DNA from 3 places in the Arthrobacter sp. MDT2-34-1 genome. Region 3 is predicted to be linked to each of the others. Evidence: riboswitches for the same ligand, from Rfam matches in the RefSeq annotation. Region 3 holds a riboswitch; each other region holds the start of a gene.
What was found. A riboswitch is a leader RNA that binds a small molecule or an ion and turns the genes downstream of it on or off. The one in region 3 is predicted to bind S-adenosylmethionine.

Region 1 (4,829 bases), on a different contig from region 3:
GCGGCCGAACCTGTACTCCAGCTCCGGCTCCGAGCGGTAGTTGATGTGCGCGATCCGCCGGGCGATACCCAGTCCAGCCTCGGGAGCGGGGCCCCCGTAATAGTCGCCGCCGGAGAAGTACGGGTCCAGCCGGATGGCCGCGACCTGCGCCTGCGCGAAGGCAATCTGTTCGGCGGTGCTCGCGGCGCCGCACGCCAGGACGGCGCACCGGGCCGTGCGCTCCGGGAACGTAGCCGCCCATTCAAGCGCGCGGGCGCCACCCATCGACCCGCCGAGCACCGTGTGCCAGCGCCGGATCCCCAGCGCGTCGGCCAGCCGCGCCTCGGCGCGGACCGAATCGCGGATCGTGACGAACGGGAAGCGTGAACCCCACGGCGTCCCGTCCGGAGCCGGCGACGAGGGACCGGTGGAGCCGTAGCAGCCGCCAATCATGTTGGCGGCCACGACGAAATAGCGCTCCGTGTCGATCGTGGCACCGGGGCCTACCAGGTCGTCCCACCAGCCGTCCTCGTCCGAGTAGCCGCGTGCGACATGCGTGCTGCCGGTCAGGGCATGCTGGATCAGGACGGCATTGGACGCGTCCGCATTCAGGGTGCCCCAGGTCTCAAAGCCGAGGACCACCTCGGGCAGATAGCCGCCGGCTTCCAGCTCCAGCGCACCAACCGGCATCCGGCGCAGGATGCCGTCGGTTGCCTGTTCCACCAGTTCCTGCGGTTGCACTATCGTCACGCTGCGCTCTACCTGCTTGCCTAGTCGTCCGCACCCTTGGCGGCGCGGAAACCGGCCTCCAGGTCGGCGATGATGTCGTTGACGTTCTCGATGCCTACCGACAGCCGGACCAGACCGTCGGTCACCCCGGCTGCGACCCGTTCCGCGGCCGAGAGTTGGGCATGGGTGGTCGACGCCGGGTGGATCACCAGCGAGCGCACATCGCCCAGGTTGGCCACGTGCGAGTGCAGTTCAAGGCCGTCCACAAAGCGCTTTCCGGCCTCGATGCCGCCCTTGATTTCGAACGCGACGATGGCGCCGGTCCCCTTCGGGCCGTACTTGCGGCCGCGCTCATACCAGGGGCTGGAGGGCAGGCCGAGGTACGCGACGGAGGCAACGTCGTCGTGCTCTTCCAGGAATTCGGCCACCCTCTGAGCGTTGGCCACATGCCGCTCCACGCGCAGGCTCAGCGTCTCCAGCCCTTGGGCAATCAGGAAGGCATTGAACGGCGAGATGGCGGACCCCAGGTCGCGCAGCAACTGCACCCGGGCCTTGAGGATGTAGGCCAGGTTGGCGCCCAGAGCGCCGTTGACGCCGAGGTCGCGGGCGAAGACCAGCCCGTTGTAGGTGTCGTCCGGCGTGTTGAACCCCGGGAACCTTTCGGGGTCGGCGGCGAAATCGAACGTGCCGGCGTCGACGATCACGCCGCCGATCGCCGTCCCGTGGCCGCCGAGGTACTTGGTGGCCGAGTGGAGCACGATGTCGGCCCCCCACTCGATCGGGCGGATCAGGTACGGGGTGGACAAGGTGTTGTCAACGATCAGCGGCACGCCGTTTTCGTGGGCGATGGCGCTGACCGACTCCAGGTCCAGCACGTCCTGGCGCGGGTTGGAGACGACCTCGCCAAAGAACGCCTTGGTGTTCGGCTTGACGGCATCGCGCCACTGCTGCAGGTTGTCCGGATCCTCGACGAAGGTGACCTCGATGCCGAACTTGGGCAGCGTGGTGCGCAGCAGGTTGTAGGTGCCGCCGTACAGGCTGGGGCTGGCCACGATGTGGTCGCCGGCCTCGGCCAGGTTGAGGATGGAGAACGTCGACGCGGCCTGGCCCGAAGCAAGCAGCAGGGCGCCGACGCCGCCCTCCAGGTTGGCGATCCGGGTCTCGACCGCTTCCTGGGTGGGGTTGCCGATCCTGGTGTAGATGGGTGCCAGTTCGGACAGGGCGAACCGGTCGGCCGCGCTCTGCGCGCTGGGGAACACGAATGACGTGGTCTGGTAGATCGGCAGTGCGCGGGCGCCCGTGGCGGCGTCCGGCTCCTGCCCTGCGTGGATCTGACGGGTTTCAAAGGACCAATCGGCGTTGGACATGGTGCAACTCCTTCACTGGAAGGGGCCATCCGGGATCCGGCCGTGCCGGCATGTCTGTCCCGGGTGTGACCCGCGCTTGCGCACCGCCTTATGGCGGCTGCCTGGTCTTCACCCGGGGCACCCCACCGCGGTTGGAGGGTTGCCGGCCAGCAAACCGGGGTTTTGCGCTGGCACTCATGACCTGCCTCCAGTCTCCGCAGACAAGCCGGCGGCCGCAACAATATGACACCTTATGACTGGGCACCGGTCTCCGGACCGCCTGTCCGACCGTCCGCTTCGTCACTGTTGCCGGCGCGTGCCGGGGAGGCGGAATTGCTGTCCGGAACGGCGCGTTCCCCACGAGCCGCAAATTGAGTGACTTAGGTCACCCTAAGTCGAGAGCGGGTTCACAAAGTGCCAAGATAATGCCATGCGCTTCGACCATGTTTCTTATGCCGCTGAACCCGACGGTCTGGCTGCCACCTCAGAGCGGATCTCCAAAGCCCTAGGCATCGACGCCGTCAAGGGCGGGGTTCATCCCCGCTTCGGCACCCGCAATATGATCTTCCCCCTCACCGACCACCACTACCTGGAGGTCGTGGAGGTGCTCGACCACCCCGCTTCCGACAAGGCCCCCTTTGGCCAGGCAGTGCGGGCGCGGTCGGAAGCCGGCGGCGGTTGGATGGGCTGGTGCGTGGCGGTCGACGACCTGACCCCGTTCGAAGAACGGCTGGGCCGCCACGCGGTTCCCGGCAACCGCAAGTTCCCGGATGGGCAGGAACTGAGCTGGCAGCAGATCGGGATCAAGGGCCTCATCGCCGACCCGCAGGTGCCCTACATGTTGCGCTGGGATGACGGCACCGAACCGCTGCACCCGTCCAACGCCCGCCCCGCCACGGTCAAGCTGATCGGCCTGACCATCGCCGGCTCTTCCGAGCGGGTGGCGGACTGGCTGGGCACGCCGGTCGACGGCCTGCTGGACGACGTCAAGGTCGCCTGGACGGCACCGAACGGTACGCCGGGCATCCTGTCCGTCCGCTTCGAAACCGCCAACGGGATCGTGGAACTGTAAGTTCTCCCGGCATCGCTCCGTTTCGGGCGTCCGCTCCGCGTTATAGAAGGAGCAGACGCCCGAAACGGAGCTTTTGCGTTCACAAGCCCTCCAGATCGACCTGCAGGGCAGCGTTTTTCCACACAGCTCCTCCCCGCGTGCCCGACCGCCATGAGGCCGCCGAGGCTGTCCCGTATGGACGTGAAACTGATCTATGTGAGGGACCTGGAGAAGTGGGGTCCAGGACGCCGGGATGTCGCCCGACAAGCTGCGGAAGGACAATTGGTCCGCTTGCGGCGCGGCGTGTATGCGGCCGCCGGGGAATACTCGCGGTTGCCATGGTGGGAGCAGCAGCGCCTACACATAGAGGCCGCCGTCGGCACCGGACGCACCGACAGAGTCCTTGTCCAGCGCTCTGCGGCGGCGGTGTGGGGACTTCCGGTAATTGGCCGCTCTCTAGACGTGGACTTGTTGGCTTACAACGGCACGCATGGTCGGTCCCGTGGCGGAATCCGGTGGCATCGCAGGGAACTTTTGGAACCCCTCGTTAGCCGCAACGGCTACCTGATCACTTCCCGGGCACAAACCGTTGTCGATGTGGCGGCGCATAGTCCCTTCGCTGAGGCCGTTCCCGCAATGGACCATGCGCTTCGCGTGGACCGCCACCTCGGCCTTCCCGCCCTGCAGGCCACCCGGATTCTTGATCTGGCCGGTTCTTTGCCACCGGGAAAGTCAAACCGCGTGAAACGGGTTCTCGCCTTCGCCGATCCCGCCTCGCAGTCGCCAGGCGAATCGTACTCCCGGGCTCTGATGTACCTGAACCACTTCCCGGAGCCGTTACTGCAGTACCCTGTCTTCGATTCGCAGGGAGTTCGTGTCGGCATCGTCGACTTCTACTGGGAACAATTTCGTCTCGCCGGCGAATTCGATGGTGCAGGAAAATACTCCCGAAACGAGTACCTTCGGAGCCGTAGTCCCGCCGACGTAGTGGAGGCGGAAAAGAGGCGGGAGGACCGCATTCGGGCGACGGGGGCGGGCATGGTTCGCTGGATGTGGGACGCGCTCCAGCCCACAGGTACCGACACACCACTGGGCATCGTCCGGTCCCTTTCCATGGCGGGCCTTCCCCAGGATAGGTGGAACAACTCGTGGACGGGCATGTAGCGGTCAATTCTCCCCGGCACCACTCCTGACTTGGGGGCGAGCCGTTGCGAAGGTTTCGGCTGCGGCTCTGGAGACAGCCGGAGCACGTGTACCAGGCTCCAATAGATGGCCGGCAACTCTTTTGTGCCCGCTACGTGCCGATGCCGATGGCCGGCAACTCTTTGTGCCCGCTACGTGCCGATGCCGATGGCCGGCCCCAGCAGCGTGTAGCCGACGAAGCCGGCAATATCCAGCAGCGCGTGCGCCACCACCAGCGGCATCACCCGCTTGGCCTTTGTATAGGCGTAGCCGAAGACCAAACCCATGAGGAAGTTCCCGATGCCCGGCCCGATGCCCTGGTAGAGGTGGTAGGTCCCGCGCAGGGCGGCGCTGACGAAGATCGCGGACCAGATGCCCCAGCCGAACTTCGCGAAGCGGTTGAAGAGGTAGCCCACCATGACCACCTCTTCGAGGACCGCATGCCGCAGCGCGGACAGGACCAACACCGGAACCGTCCACCAGTATTCATCCAGGGCCGCCGGGACAATGGCGGTGGTGATTCCCAGCGCCCGGCCGGCGGC
Region 2 (4,829 bases), on a different contig from region 3:
AGCAAGCCCGAGCGGTGGACCATGACGCCGGTCGCCCTGGTCTTGGCCGCGCTGAGCCTGGTGGTTGCCCTCGGTTGACGTGGTTTCCCGCCCTTGGCGGGCGAGCTGCAAGGCTTTTCGTCGGTGGCCGTCCAGCCGTTTGCGGGCCTCACGGCCCTTCGCGGGCGGGGGGGGTCCGGCGATTGACGGTCAGGCAGGGGAGGGGCTTGCCCCGCGGGCGGGGCGGGCTCACGATTGGTTCACTACCGGCCGATCGGAGGAAGCCATGCAGGTCCGTATCCGCCGCGCACTGACAGCAGTTGCCGTGCTCGTCACCGTCCCGGCGGCCCTTGCCGGCGGCCTGGTCCTGTGGCTGCGCTTCAGCCCCCGGCCGCTGGCGGTGCTGCTGCGGGTGCTGTCGGAACGGGACGGCCGGCGCACGGCCCGCGCGATGGCCCGGCACGTGCCGGACGGAATCAGCGAAGTATTGGATCAGGAATACCTCAGCAACCACGGGCATACCCGCCTGGACGTGTTCTTCCCGGACAAGGCGGCCGAGGATTCGCTGCGTCTTCCGACAATTGTCTGGATCCACGGCGGGGCCTGGATCTCCGGCACCAAGAACGACGTCGCCAATTACCTTCGAATCCTCGCCTCCTACGGCTTCACCGCCGTGGGGGTGGACTATTCGCTGGCCCACGTGCGCCGCTACCCCGCGCCGGTGCGCCAGACGGCCGCCGCGCTGCGCTACCTGGAACACAATGCCGAGCGGCTTCACATCGATACCGAGCGGATCGTGCTGGCCGGGGACTCGGCGGGCGCGCAAATTGCCGCGCAACTGGCGCTCGTCATCGCCGATCCCGACTATGCCAAAAGGCTCGGCATTGCCTCGCCCATGAAGCCGGAGCGGCTGCGCGCGGTGCTGCTGCACTGCGGGGCGTACGACCTCTCGCTCGCCGGGGCGGACCAGGCCGGGAACCAGAATTACCTGCGCACGGTGCTGTGGTCCTACACCGGGGCCAAAGACTATCTGGAGCGTCCGTACGTCGCGCTGGCCTCCGTGGCCAAGCACGTGGGCGCCGATTACCCGCCGGCTTTCGTGTCAGCGGGCAACACGGACCCGTTGCTGCCGCACTCGCTCGGGCTGGTCGAAGCGCTGCGGATCAAGGGCGCGGCCGTGGAGGAGTTCTTCCCCCACACGGAGGCCGGCCTAGGGCACCAGTTCCAGTTCAACCTGGAGTTGGAAGCGGCGTGGCAGGTGCTGGAGCGCAGCGTGGCGTTCCTCCGTCGCCACACCGGCTGATGCCGCCCGAGTTGAATCGGCGCCCCGCTACGAGGAGTGTTCTTCGGTGTCTGCATCACCCGGCCGGCGCCGACGCCTCCCCGGGCACCGCCGTCGTACGCTGGAAACCTGTCCAGCGAAGGGGGAACTTTCAATGAACGACGCCGGCTCGCGCCTCATATTCGGCTGCATGGGGTTGGGTGGTGGCTGGGGGAGCGGGCCGCTGGAAGCGGCCGATGTGGCGGCCGCGCACGCGGCCGTGGCGGCGGCGCTGGAGGCCGGGATCACGACGTTCGACCACGCCGACATCTACGCCCACGGCAAGGCCGAGGCCGCGTTCGGGCGGGTGTTGGCCGGAAGTCCCGAGCTGCGCGACTCGATCCGGCTGCAGGGCAAATGCGGCATCCGGCTGCCGGCCCCCGGCATGGTCGGGCACTACGACTCCTCGCGGAAAGCCATCCTGACCCGCACCGACGAGAGCCTGCGCCGGCTGCACACCGATCACCTGGATACGCTGCTGATCCACCGGCCCGATCCGCTGACGCCGGCCGAAGAGATCGCCGCGGCGTTCAACGAGCTTCGGATGGCCGGGAAGGTCCGCCGCCTTGGTGTCTCGAACATGTCCGGCGAACAGATGCGCTGGCTGCAGTCGGCGCTGGATGAACCGCTGGCGGTGAACCAGCTGGAAATGAGCCTGTACCGACGCGACTGGCTGGAGTCAGGGGTGCTGGTGAACCACCCGGAGGGACCGGGGATCAGCTTCCCGCACGGCACCTTGGAATACTGCGCCGCCCACGGGGTGGAGCTGCAGGCCTGGGGAGCGCTGGCCCAGGGCCGGTACAGCGGGCGTGCGGCAGCGGAGGCCGCGACACCGGATGCTTCCGCGCCCGCGGATGCCTCTCCCCCGGCGGATCAAGCAGCGGCAGCCCTGGTCACGGAACTTGCCCGGGACAAGGGGTGCCCGCCCGAGGCCGTGGTGCTGGGCTGGCTGCTGCGGCATCCGGCAGGCATCCGGCCGGTCGTCGGTACCAGCAGCCCGGACCGGATCCGGGCCTGTGCCGAGGCGGAAGCGGTTGGAGCATCGATGACCCGCGAGGAGTGGTACTCCCTGTGGGTGGCGGCCCGAGGCAGGCCGCTGCCTTAGCTGCCCGCGCCCGGCCCCGCAGCTGCGGGCGGGGCCGGGACCATGCGTCCTAGACGAAGGCCGGCTGTTCCAACCGGCGGAACGCGGAATCGTGGAAGACCAGGGGCTCGTGGGTGCCGTCGTGCGTGGACAGTCCGTGCACCTGCAGCAGCACGACGTGGTGGTCCCCGGCCGGGACTTCCTGGTGCACCGAGCAGTCCAGCCAGAGCGCCGCGTCGTTGAGGAAAAGCGCGCCGTCGTCGGTGCCGTGCAGGCTCAGGCCGGCAAAGCGGTCACCGGTCCTGGACGCGATCTGGCGGCAGACGCCGTCGTGCCCGGTGCCGAGCACCGAGACGCCGATCCGGTTGGCCCGCCGGACCAGCGGCCAGGTCCGTGAGGTGTTTTGCACGGCGAACATCACCAGCGGCGGCTCGAGGGAGACGCCCACGGTGAACGAGGAGGCGACGATGCCCTGCGGCTCGCCGTCGACGGTCGCGCACAGCGCCGCGATGCCCGAGGGGAACCGGCCGAAGGCGGAGCGCAACGTGTGGGGGGTCAGGTCATGGTGTAGCGACATGGCGTCCTTGGGGCTTGGGCGCATCCGCTGCGGCCGAGCTGCTGCGGGTGGATACGCGTACTTGCCTGCCGACATCCCCGGCGGGCCGAATCATCACCTGGAGCACCCCGCTACGGTAGAGGGTTGCCGGCCAACCAGCCAGGGCTGTGAAGTTGGCGCTCTTGATTCGTCTCCACGCTAAGAGCGGGGAAGGGCCTGGGTCAAACGCCGGTAACAGTTCGTCAAATGCAGCGTTTTACTCCCGGGCCACGCGAGGTGGCTGCTGCCCGACGGGCGGCCGTGCGACGGCTGCTGCCCCGAAGGCTACTGTCCGACTGCTGGCGCCACGGCTACTGCGCGGCGGCGCCCGGGCGCACGGTCTGCTGCCGGAACGGATGCGCCGGGTAGACGCCCAGGATGCGGATTTCGGTGGTGAAGAAGTCCAGTTCCTCGAAGGCGTGGACCATGGCCGGATCGTCCGGGTGGCCTTCGACGTCCACCATGAACATGGTGGCGGCAAACTCGCCGCCCACCATGTAGCTCTCCAACCGGGTCATGTTGATGCCGTTGGTGGCGAAACCGCCCAGCGCCTTGTACAGCGCGGACGGCACGTTCCGCACGCGGAACACGAAGCTGGTCACGGCCGGACCGGGAAGTTCCTCGCGGGACGGGACCGGCCGGCGGTCGGCCAGCACCACGAACCGTGTGGTGTTCGTCGGATCGTCTTCGACCTTTTCCGCGAAAACCTCCAGGCCGTAGAGTTCGGCGGCCATCGGCGGCGCCAGGGAGACCTTGGTCGGGTCCTTCCATTCGGCCACCTCCCGGGCCGAACCGGCGGTGTCGCCGGCGATGACCGGAGTGAGCCCGAGCCTGCGGATCAGCTTGCGGCACTGGCCCAAAGCATGGATGTGGCTGTGCACCTCCCGGGCCTGCTCCACGGTGGCCCCGCGTACGCCCAGCAGGCTGAAACGGATGGGCAGGAAGAATTCCTCCACGATCTGCAGGGTGGTCTTCGGCAGCAGGGCGTGGATGTCCGCCACCCGCCCGGCGATCGAGTTGTCGATGGGGATCATGGCCAGTTCCGCCTCGCCGCCGGTGACGGCAGCGAACGCATCCTCGAAGCTGGCACACGGCACCGCTTCCCAACCGGGGCGCACTTCCAGGCAAGCCATGTGGGAGTTCGAGCCGGGTTCACCTTGGTACGCAATCGCTGGAGCCATGGGCGAAATTATCCCACCGGGGCGGGCCGGCGCTTCATTCCGGGCAACCGGGCGGCGTCATATAACCGGGACCGGCCCGCCAACCGCTTAGTACAGATGCGATTCCTGGGTGATGCCGTAGGGCACGTCGTCGCTCAGCTCCACCGTAAACTGCCCGGGGCCGGTGCGAGTGACCAAGATGCCGCAATCGCCGTCGATGGCGGCGAGCTTTTGCAACTCTTCGACCGCAGCATTCAGGAGATCGTGCGCTTCGGAAGCCGTCTGTGCGGTCAACGACTTGGTAGCCAGGGAAGTGGCCATGGTTCTGCCTTTCGTGGCCGGAGGTTTCCGCGCAGGAGAAACGCGGGATGGAAGCTTCCGGCCGGAACGAGCCTGCCATGCGGAACGGTGCATGGAACTTTACATTCTGCCATCCCAGATGACATCAGATGAATTTCGCACCGGCGTGGCGTGCGCCACACCCGGCGTGGCGGCGTGGTGCTGTGGACCGGTGCAGGCGGGACCCCCCCCGCGGATGCAGGGAGCCGTCGGGGGGAGGGTGGGGGCAGCCGGAAGTGAACCCGGTCCTAGAACGGGTTGAGCAGCCGGTGGACGAACTGCCGGGTGCGCTCCTCCCGCGGTTCGCGCAGCACCTGTTCGGGGTGTCCGCGTTCCACCACCACGCCGCCG
Region 3 (4,829 bases):
CGGTTCGGTTATGTGGCCAGCGGCCTGCTGCACGTGCTGATCGGCGCGATCGCGCTCCGGCTCGCCTTCGGCGGAGGTGGCGAGGCGGACCAGACCGGGGCCGCCTCCAGCCTGGCGAAGACTCCGGGCGGAATGTTCCTGCTGTGGGCGGGCATGCTTGCCGCCGCCGCCCTGGCCTTGTGGCAGATCAGCGAGGCGGTGTTCGGCGGCCGCGGCCGGGAGGCAAAGAAGAAATGGGGCTACCGGGCGAAGTCCGTGGGACTGGCCATCGCCTACACGGTGGTGGCGGTGTCGTTCGGCAGCTTCGCGCTGGGTTCCGGCGCCGACAGCAGCCAGAGCTCCCAGGACGCCAGCACCAGGCTGATGCAGTGGCCCGGCGGTGCCGTTGTCCTGTTCCTGATTGGCGCCGTGATCATGGGCGCCGGCGTCTTCTACGTCTACAAGGGCCTGAAGAAGAAGTTCCTGGACGACCTCAAACGGCTCCCCGGAGGCAGCACCGGCACCGCCGTGACGTGGACCGGCGTCGTGGGTTATGCGGGCAAGGGGCTGGCACTGTTCGTGCTGGGGCTGCTGCTGGCGGTGGCCGCGGTGCAGCACGACCCGCAGGAGGTCAAGGGGTTGGACGGGGCGCTCAAGGCGCTGCGCGACCAGGCTTTCGGCCCGGCCGCACTCGCCGTCGTCGCCGTTGGCCTGATCTGTTACGGCCTCTACATGGGCGCCCGGGCGCGCTACGCGAAGATGTAGGCACCGGAGAACGACGGCGGTACGCCTCCCCGTGGGCCAGGCGCACCGCCGTCGTTGTTTAGATGGTTCTGCCGATGCCTACGCCCGGTGGGCCAGCGCGTTCTGCAGGCGGAAGCCGGCGGCCCGGTGGTTCTCCGGCAGCTTGTCGCCGCGGCCGAAGAGCTTGTTGCGCAGGGTCCCCGGCGCGTACTCCGTGGGGTAGGCTCCCAGCTTCTGCAGTTCCGGCACGACGAATTCCACGATGTCCTCGAACGTTCCCGGGGTGATCGCGTAGGCCAGGTTGAACCCGTCCACGTCGGTCTCGTCGACCCACTCCACGAGCTTGGCGGCCACCTCCGCGCCGGAGCCGACGGTGATCGGGCCGAAACCGCCGACGCCGACCCATTCGGCGAGCTGGCGGATGGTCCACGGCTTGCCGCTGTCGCCGGATGCCTTCTGGAAGGTCTCCACCGAGGACTGGATGGCATTGGACTTCACGTTCCCGCCGATCACGTCGTCCGGGCCGTAGGTGGAGAGGTCCACGCCCATCCAGCCGGAGATCAGCGCCAGCGCCCCGTTGATGTCCGCGTAGGACTTGTAGTCCGCGAATTTGGCCTGCGCGGCGGCGGTGTCGGGCCCGGTCACCACGGTCTGCATCGCGTAGATGCGGACGTCGTAGCGGTCGCGCCCGGCCGCCTCCACGGCGTCGCGGATCTTCTTCACCGATGCGGCCAGCATCTCCTTGGTCGGGCAGGTCACGAACACCGCCTCGGCGTTCCCGGCGGCGAACTCGGTGCCGCGCTTGGAAGCCCCGGCCTGGAAGATGACCGGGGTGCGCTGCGGGCTCGGCTCGGTGATGGCGATGCCGGGAACCTTAAAGTACTTGCCCTCGTGCCGGATCTCGTGGACCTTCGCCGGGTCGGTGAAGACGCCGGTCTCCACGTCCTTGACCACCGCGTCGTCCTCCCACGAGCCCTCGAGCAGCTTGTAGATGACCTCGAGGTATTCGTCCGCGTGGTTGTAGCGCTCGTCGTGCTCCAACTGGTCTTCCTGGCCCATGTTGCGCGCCGCCGAGGGCAGGTAACCGGTGACCACGTTCCAGCCGACCCGCCCGTTGGTCAGGTGGTCCAGCGTGGCCAGGCGGCGGGCGAACGGGTAGGGGTGCTCGTAGGCTGTGCCGGCGGTGACGCCGAAGCCGAGGTTCTCGGTCACCGCGGCCATCGCCGAGACCAGCATGAACGGATCGTTCACGGGGACCTGCGTGCCGGCGCGCAGCGTCGTCTCGTTGGAGGATCCGAAGACGTCGTAGGTGCCGAGCACGTCGGCGATGAACAGGCCGTCGAACAGGCCCTTTTCCAGCACCTTGGCCAGGTGGGTCCAGTAGCCGATGGTGTTGTAGGTGGCGGACTTGTCCTGCGGGTGGCGCCACAGTCCGGGCGACTGATGGCCCACACAGTTCATGTCGAAGGCGTTGAAACGAATCTGGCGCCGGGGGTTGGGCTGCGGGTTGTTTACGGTCATGTCAGGCTCCTTTTCTGATGAGAAGAGCCCGCGCCGGCCCTCCGTCGGGCATGCGGCTGCCAACGGAAGACCAACGAGAGATCGAGCTTCTCCATCGGTCCTGGCGGTAGCACCTTCCTCAGGGAGGGGGTTGCTGCGGCGTCAACAAGCCAGGTCTCTCGGCCGCTCTGGATGGGTACCCCTCCATTGGACACCCGCGGGCGCCCCGGAGGGAAATGTTCCGCGTCACGCGGGGTAAGAATTACGACGCCGGGGCGCCCTCCGTCACGCGGGGTAAGAATCACGACGCCGGGGCGGAGCCGGCTTTGACCTGCGGACGCTTCCATCCCGCCACCGCTCCGGCCCCCAGGCAGACAAGGATCAGGACGACGACGGCGATGGCCAGCGGCACACTGTTGCCGACCAGGGTGGGCAGGTTCTGCAGGATCAGGCCCAGGATGGCCAGCAGCCCGAGGAGTCCGAGAGCCGGTGCGACGGAGCGCTTCCAGTCGCGGGCCGGTGCGCCCTGCAGGCGGAAGAAGACCAGCACCGCGATGCTGGTGAGCGTCATCAGCACCACCACGCCCAGGGAGGCGAAACCGGCAAACCAGGTGTAGAACTGCACGATCGGGTCCCAGCCGGCCACGACGGCTGCCAGCAGGAACAGGGCCACCACTCCGGTCGAAGCGGCCGAGGCCAGATGTGGCGAGTGGTGCCGGGTGTGCGTGCCGGCCAGCTTGGCGGGGAAAATGCCCTGTCCGGCGATCTGGAAGAAATAGCGTGAGCTGATGTTGTGCAGGGACAGGATGCAGGCGAACAGGCTGCTGGCCAGCAGTACCTGGATGACGTGGCTGCCCGCGGTTCCGAGGTAGAGCGCGGTAGTCTCCGAGAGCAAGGTGCCGGGCGCCTCCGTGGCCTTTTGGACGATGCCCTCGTCGCCCCACACGCTGATCAGCAGCCAGCTGGAGAGCGCGTAGAAGCCGCCCACCACGATGAGGGCGACATAGGTGGCGCGCGGGATCGTCTTGTCCGGGTCGCGTGCCTCGTCGCGGAACACGGCGGTGGCCTCGAAGCCAATGAAACTCAGGATGGCGAACAACAGCGCGATGCCGGGCGCCCCGGACAGCACGGTGGACGGGGTGACGAACCCGGTGGACAGGCCCTCGCGGCCGCCGCCGCCAAAAATTACGGCAGCGTCCAAAACCAGCACGATCAGCACCTCGGCGACCAGCAGTACCCCCAGCACCTTGCCGGAGAGCTCGATGTTGCGGTGGCCCAGCCAGGCGACGGCGGCCAGGGCGGCAGCGGCCCATGCCCACCATGGCAGTGCCGGCCCGCCGTAGGCGCGGACCACATCGTCGACGGCCGGCGCCAGCAGGCCGAAGACGCCGGCTTCCAGCGCGAGGTACGAGAGCAGGGCCACGAAGGCCGCCCCCAGGCCAGCCCTGCGGCCGAGGCCTTTGTCGACGTAGCTGAAGAACGCGCCGGCCGTTGGCACGTGCGGTGTCATGGTGGTGAAGCCGACGGCAAACAACAGCAGGATGGCCATGGCCAGCAGGTAGATGAAGGGAAGGCCGGCGCCGTTGCCGCTGACGATGGCCAGCGGGACGGTTCCGCCGATGACTCCCAGCGGCGACGCGGCCGCCAGCACGATGAGCACGATGCTGGCGACGCCCAGCCGGCCGGAGAGCCGCGGTGCACCGGCATTGGCGGCCGCGGCGGCCGCGCGTGCGGCGAGGATTGGGTTATTGACGGATACAGACATGGTTTGGCTTCTTCCTAGAGGGCCGCGGAGCGGGCGGCTTGGCTGTTTGGACGGGCGCCGTCGCTCTGTGGCTGACGCGTGACGTCGGTGGGTGACTGACTGGCGCCGTCGCTCTGTGGCTGACGCGCGGCGTCGGCATTGGCCTCGCCAATCGACCAGACGTACGGGGGCTCGGCGCCGTTGACTTCCCAGTCACCGACGATCCGCGCCTTGTAGATGAACGGGTTGTGGGTGGCGACTGTGCGGGCGTTGCGCCAGTGCCGGTCCAGCGCCTTGCCGGTGCTGGTGGAGGAGGCGCCGAGCGCGTTGAAGAGGGCGCCCGCGGCGTCCGGGACCAAGGCGCTGAGCACAATCTGCGCCCGGCCCGATTCCAGTTCGACGGCGATGTTGGCCGCCTTCTCGGCATCGGCGCCTGACTGCCGCGAGGCAAAGACGCGGTCCAGGCTGCGGGCAACGCCGAGGGTGGTTGCCTTCGCGGCATAGGATGTGGCGCTGATTTCGCCGACCACTTGGAGGACCTGCGCGTCGTGCCGGACCAGCGGGGCGTTTCCGTGGCCGAACACCCGCTTGCGGTCCCGCACGTTCTCTGCGGCTTCGCTGGTGACGCCCTGGGCGATGCCGGCCAGAGTCACCAGCAGGATGTGCTGGTAGAGCGCCGTCTGGTACGGGAAGCGGTCGGCGAAGGCGGACACGTTGGCCGGGTCCACCACCGCGTCGGTAAACACGGTGGTGCCGCTGCCGGTGAGCCGCTGGCCGAAACCGTCCCAGTCGTCGAAGGTTTCCACGCCCGGCGTCTTGGTGGAGATGATCACCGAGACATCGGAGCCGTCCGGGCGCTTGG

Region 1: it holds a riboswitch for S-adenosylmethionine, as region 3 does, so the genes downstream of both, AC5RVV_RS16565 (bifunctional o-acetylhomoserine/o-acetylserine sulfhydrylase) here and AC5RVV_RS14220 (LLM class flavin-dependent oxidoreductase) in region 3, are expected to answer to the same signal.
Region 2: it holds a riboswitch for S-adenosylmethionine, as region 3 does, so the genes downstream of both, AC5RVV_RS08075 (flavin reductase family protein) here and AC5RVV_RS14220 (LLM class flavin-dependent oxidoreductase) in region 3, are expected to answer to the same signal.

What each region holds. Positions count from the first base shown of each region.
Region 1 is NZ_JBNHGO010000004.1:143,825-148,653, forward strand. It holds gene metX (homoserine O-acetyltransferase MetX) at 1-669, opposite strand, end outside; gene AC5RVV_RS16565 (bifunctional o-acetylhomoserine/o-acetylserine sulfhydrylase) at 750-2,075, opposite strand; SAM riboswitch class IV at 2,143-2,257, opposite strand; gene AC5RVV_RS16570 (VOC family protein) at 2,485-3,126, shown strand; gene AC5RVV_RS16575 (hypothetical protein) at 3,301-4,269, shown strand; gene AC5RVV_RS16580 (CPBP family intramembrane glutamic endopeptidase) at 4,440-4,829, opposite strand, start outside.
Region 2 is NZ_JBNHGO010000001.1:1,733,273-1,738,101, reverse strand. It holds gene AC5RVV_RS08090 (hypothetical protein) at 1-78, shown strand, start outside; gene AC5RVV_RS08085 (alpha/beta hydrolase) at 266-1,282, shown strand; gene AC5RVV_RS08080 (aldo/keto reductase) at 1,416-2,405, shown strand; gene AC5RVV_RS08075 (flavin reductase family protein) at 2,455-2,961, opposite strand; SAM riboswitch class IV at 3,014-3,128, opposite strand; gene AC5RVV_RS08070 (prephenate dehydratase) at 3,291-4,160, opposite strand; gene AC5RVV_RS08065 (hypothetical protein) at 4,248-4,460, opposite strand; gene AC5RVV_RS08060 (amino acid ABC transporter ATP-binding protein) at 4,727-4,829, opposite strand, start outside.
Region 3 is NZ_JBNHGO010000003.1:176,266-181,094, reverse strand. It holds gene AC5RVV_RS14225 (DUF1206 domain-containing protein) at 1-744, shown strand, start outside; gene AC5RVV_RS14220 (LLM class flavin-dependent oxidoreductase) at 823-2,244, opposite strand; SAM riboswitch class I at 2,333-2,422, opposite strand; gene AC5RVV_RS14215 (APC family permease) at 2,525-3,988, opposite strand; gene AC5RVV_RS14210 (acyl-CoA dehydrogenase family protein) at 4,003-4,829, opposite strand, start outside.